2 regions of the Paenibacillus sp. FSL R5-0766 genome follow, and region 1 is predicted to be linked to the other one. Evidence: riboswitches for the same ligand, from Rfam matches in the RefSeq annotation. Region 1 holds a riboswitch; the other holds the start of a gene.
The links. Region 1 has a riboswitch for glycine ahead of gcvT (glycine cleavage system aminomethyltransferase GcvT). Riboswitches for the same ligand answer to the same signal wherever they lie in the genome.

Region 1 (2,205 bases):
TCCAGCCTTCCTCGTAAGGAGAGCTGTTCACAAGTTCAGGAGAGTCCTGCAACGAATCATTCACCGCAATGATTGAACCAGTGACTGGAGAAAACAAGTCCGACACCGTTTTGACCGATTCGATCGTTCCAATGCTGTCCTCTGCTTTTACATTGGTTTCAAGGTCAGGCAATTCCACAAACACAATGTCACCCAGCTGATGCTGCGCGAACTCGGTAATGCCAATACGTACAGTATCCTCCCCTACGGTTTGCACCCATTCGTGCTCTTCACTGTACAGGAAATCACTTTTCAATTCGCTCATCGATATCCGCCTCGCTTTTCATTAATGAGTACATGCGTTCTTTGACCTTAACCTTTTTCCCAGAACATAGCGTATGATATTTTTGAATCAAATGTCAAGATACCTCACAATTTATTTGCTGAACACCTCTAAATCCTGTAACCGGATTACACTCTTTCTTCATATACTGGTGAATATTAGAATAGTAAGCGCAGTCTTTATAAATATACGAACAATAATATCAAAACAGAAATAAACATTCGGTTTTAAATCATTATCTATGATATCGTTCTTGACATCAGTAGTGGATTCACGTTTTAATGAGAGGAGTAAATGTGTTTATTGGACTATGTTATACCCGCGGATGAATGTAAAGGGAGAGATTACCCGTGACACCCGATTCGGGATGTACATGAGGTAACGCCGAAGGAGTAAACCACCGATAAGCGGAGGTGAATCTCTCAGGCAAAAGGACTTTTACGGGACGCAACTCTGGAGAGCATCTATTCGCCCGATGCGGGCGTTATGATCACCCAAGGGGAAACCTGCTGCATAACGCAGCGGGGTAACTCTCAGGTACAAGGGACAGAGCCTTAGAATACAGCGTGCTACTTGGCATGCCGATTCTTTGGCCTGTCCTTTTCCTTTTTCCCAAAAAACGAAAAACAGGATGTAGAACGGTGCTGCCATAGCTGCTTACCATACTTATGTGATGAAAATATCTAGCTGAAAATTTAAAAATACTCTGGTTCATTGATCCACGATTGTATATCCGGCCGGCTGACGGCCTATGACGAGGTGATTTGATGTCCGATTTGCTTAGAACACCACTCTTCCCACTGTATCAGCAATACGAAGGCGTACGGTGCATTGATTTTGGAGGCTGGGAGCTTCCGGTACAATTTAGCGGAATCCAGAAAGAACATGAAGCGGTACGCGAGCGTGCTGGACTGTTTGATGTATCCCATATGGGCGAATTCACAGTACAGGGTGAGCAGGCCGAAGTTTTTTTGCAACAAATGACGACCAATGATGTGACCACGCTGGTTCCCGGTCAAGCCCAATACACCCTGATGTGTTATCCAGATGGCGGTGTGGTGGATGATCTGCTCGTGTATAAGCTGGAAGATCAGCATTATATGCTCGTGGTTAACGCCTCCAACATCGACAAGGATTGGGCGTGGCTGCAAGAGCACTTGATCCCCGGCGTGAGCATGACCAATGATTCGGAGCAGACAGCGCTGCTCGCCTTGCAAGGTCCACTGGCTGTAGACATTATCGGGAAAGTTACAGATGCGGATGTAAGCTCGATTGAACCGTTTCGTTTTGTGCAGGATGCTGAAGTATGTGGAGTAAAATTACTGTTGTCCCGTACCGGTTATACCGGTGAAGATGGCTTTGAGCTATATGTTCCTGCAGATCAGGCCGCTGTGGTCTGGAATGGGTTAATGCAAGCCGGTGAAGGTCACGGACTTGTACCCACAGGCCTCGGTGCTCGGGATACACTGCGCTTTGAAGCAAAGCTCCCTCTGTATGGACAGGAATTGTCGGCAACTATCTCTCCACTCGAAGCTGGCGTTGGCATGTTTGTGAAGCTGCACGCCGGACCTTTTATCGGACACGAAGCCTTGTTACAGCAAAAAACTGACGGGCCCGCCCGCAAACTGGTCGGCATCGAAGTGTTGGAGCGCGGTATTCCCCGCCCCCACTATCCGATTTACGCTAAAGGCGTACAGATTGGTGAAGTGACAACAGGCACACAATCACCTACATTGAAGCGTAATCTGGGGCTTGCCCTCATCGACAGCAAATACGCTGCGCTGGGAACCCCGCTTGAGATTGAGATCCGCGGCAAGAAACTAAAAGCCGAGGTCGTGAAGACCCCTTTTCATAAACGGACACGTACGTCGAAGACACCTACT
Region 2 (2,205 bases), 2.2 Mb from region 1:
CCAGTGTATTTTTTAACGCCAAACCAACGGCATGAACGACCTGTTCCGGTGTACCTCCACGCAGTTCAACCATGGCACCCGCAGCCATGCCAATAGCGGAACCCACTTCCGCCTGACAGCCACCTTCGGCACCGGAGATAAATGAATTGTTGGCAATAACATAACCAATCGCTCCCGCACAGAACAACCCGTTCACCAAATGTTCGTCCGTCCAGCCAAATCGCTCCTGTGAGCTGATAAACACACCCGGGATGATGCCGCAGGAACCGGCTGTTGGTGTTGCCACAATCCGGCCCATGGAGGCATTCACTTCAGATACACACAGGGCATACGCCATGGCAAGTGCGGAAGCATCTCCTGAGCAAGTCTCACCCTTGCGAATGTACTCGGCCATTTTTTTACCGTCTCCACCTGTTAACCCACTGCGTGATGTTGTATCTTCCGTTAACCCTTTGCGTACCGCTTCCTTCATCACCTGATAATATTCAGACATCTGCTTCACAACATCCGCTTCCGGTGTATTGGTCTCCTGAACCTGCTCCTCGATCATCAGCTGAGCAATGGTTTTGGATTCCGCTGTACAGATCGTATTCAGTTCGTGTAAATGTTTAAATCGCATCCGAATCAACTCCTCTCTTCAAATCGATAACACGAATGTCCAGCACATGGTCGAGCTCCTTTAGACGCTTGAGCATATCAGGATTAGGCACACCATCCATTTCCATTGCGGTAAGCGCTTCGCCATCACGGGCTTTCCGGTCCACCTGCATATACCCGATGTTAACCCCGGATGAACTGATCGTGGACGTCACTGACGCGAGTACGCCCGCTTTATCCGCATGCCGCAGAACGAGTGTTGGGAACTCACCACTAATCTGAACACGAAAATCATTCATCAAATGAACCGATACACTGCCACCACCAATGGATGCACCGATTAAGGAGCAGGTACGTTCTCCATGCCACAACTCAATTTTGACCGTATTAGGATGAGGAGCAGGCAGACCGCTTGTATAAAACTCAACCTCCATACCCGCTTCCTCTGCGTATTGCTCTGCATCCGGGATACGCGGATCGTCTGTGACATAATCCAGCAGACCGCCGATCAGTGCCAGATCTGTTCCGTGCCCCTGATACGTATCAGCGAATGAACCGTATAACGTCAGCCGTGCACGATCCGGGGTACAACCCAGCCACTGACGAGCAATTCTCCCTAACCTTGCCGCACCAGCTGTATGTGAACTTGAAGGCCCCGTCATCGATGGACCAATAATTGAGAAAACATCTTTAAATCGCACTTGTAACCCTCCATTATTAATCATGATTCATATTTGTAAAATGTATTCGTCATTTTGATCCAAGAGTTTCATCCACAATGTTGCTTTTTTAGGATATGATGACATCAAAAAAGGACAGAAGAAGGCCTTAGGCCCTCTCTCTGTCCTCGATACCTGAGAGTTTCACGATCAGCAGTGTCTCACGACAAGGTGCATTGTCTGCAATTACAGACAAGGTCACCGGACTGACTGATCATATACCCCTTGGGTGGCGCAGTTCGCGCACTCTCCAGAGTTGCGTCCAACGATGGTACATTTACCTGAGAGATTAACGACTGCATCGGGTGCGCAGCAGCTTGCTCCTTCGGTGCCTGAGCACTAGCCATTGTGCTCGGCTAATCCAGGTCTCTCCCGCTCGTTATCATCCGCTGTATTATCTTAATTTGATTCGAATTGGTATATTTCTAAATTTTTGATCAAGTATACCCATAGAGTAATGTACAATATCATTTATGTCAACAAAAGTAACGTGTAATTATCATAAGTTCGATGTCTATTCTAGCTGAAGCGAATAGCATTAATATTTCTCACTTCTGCTGAGGCACTCGTGACGTTGCTAGATGTCGTAAATTGGACACTTACCGTATATGCGTTAGTCGTTGTAACAGGGGCAGTATCCACATAAGTGTTGGAGGAAAGAAATCTGACTGTACCCGCAGGGCTCGCTGATCTGGCAAGCGTTAGCTGGTTAATCAACACTCCGTTTCGCCTCAGGTTAATATTATACACAACACTCCAATTTGCTGTTACAACTACAGCCACTTGCGTAATATTGTCTATTTTCACCCGCTGGCCTGCTACTACAGGTACATTAAGTGTCTGAATGGTCGTTTCACCGGTCAATGGAAGAGGCAATGCCGTTGTCTGA

Region 2: linked by a shared signal. The riboswitch ahead of sdaAB (L-serine ammonia-lyase, iron-sulfur-dependent subunit beta) and the one ahead of gcvT (glycine cleavage system aminomethyltransferase GcvT) in region 1 are both predicted to bind glycine.

Annotation. Positions count from the first base shown of each region.
Region 1 is NZ_CP150227.1:5,319,337-5,321,541, forward strand. Features, by position in the region: gene gcvH (glycine cleavage system protein GcvH) at 1-304, opposite strand, end outside; glycine riboswitch at 648-770, shown strand; gene gcvT (glycine cleavage system aminomethyltransferase GcvT) at 1,090-2,205, shown strand, end outside.
Region 2 is NZ_CP150227.1:529,379-531,583, reverse strand. Features, by position in the region: gene sdaAA (L-serine ammonia-lyase, iron-sulfur-dependent, subunit alpha) at 1-619, opposite strand, end outside; gene sdaAB (L-serine ammonia-lyase, iron-sulfur-dependent subunit beta) at 609-1,298, opposite strand; glycine riboswitch at 1,577-1,701, opposite strand; gene MKY66_RS02480 (hypothetical protein) at 1,836-2,180, opposite strand.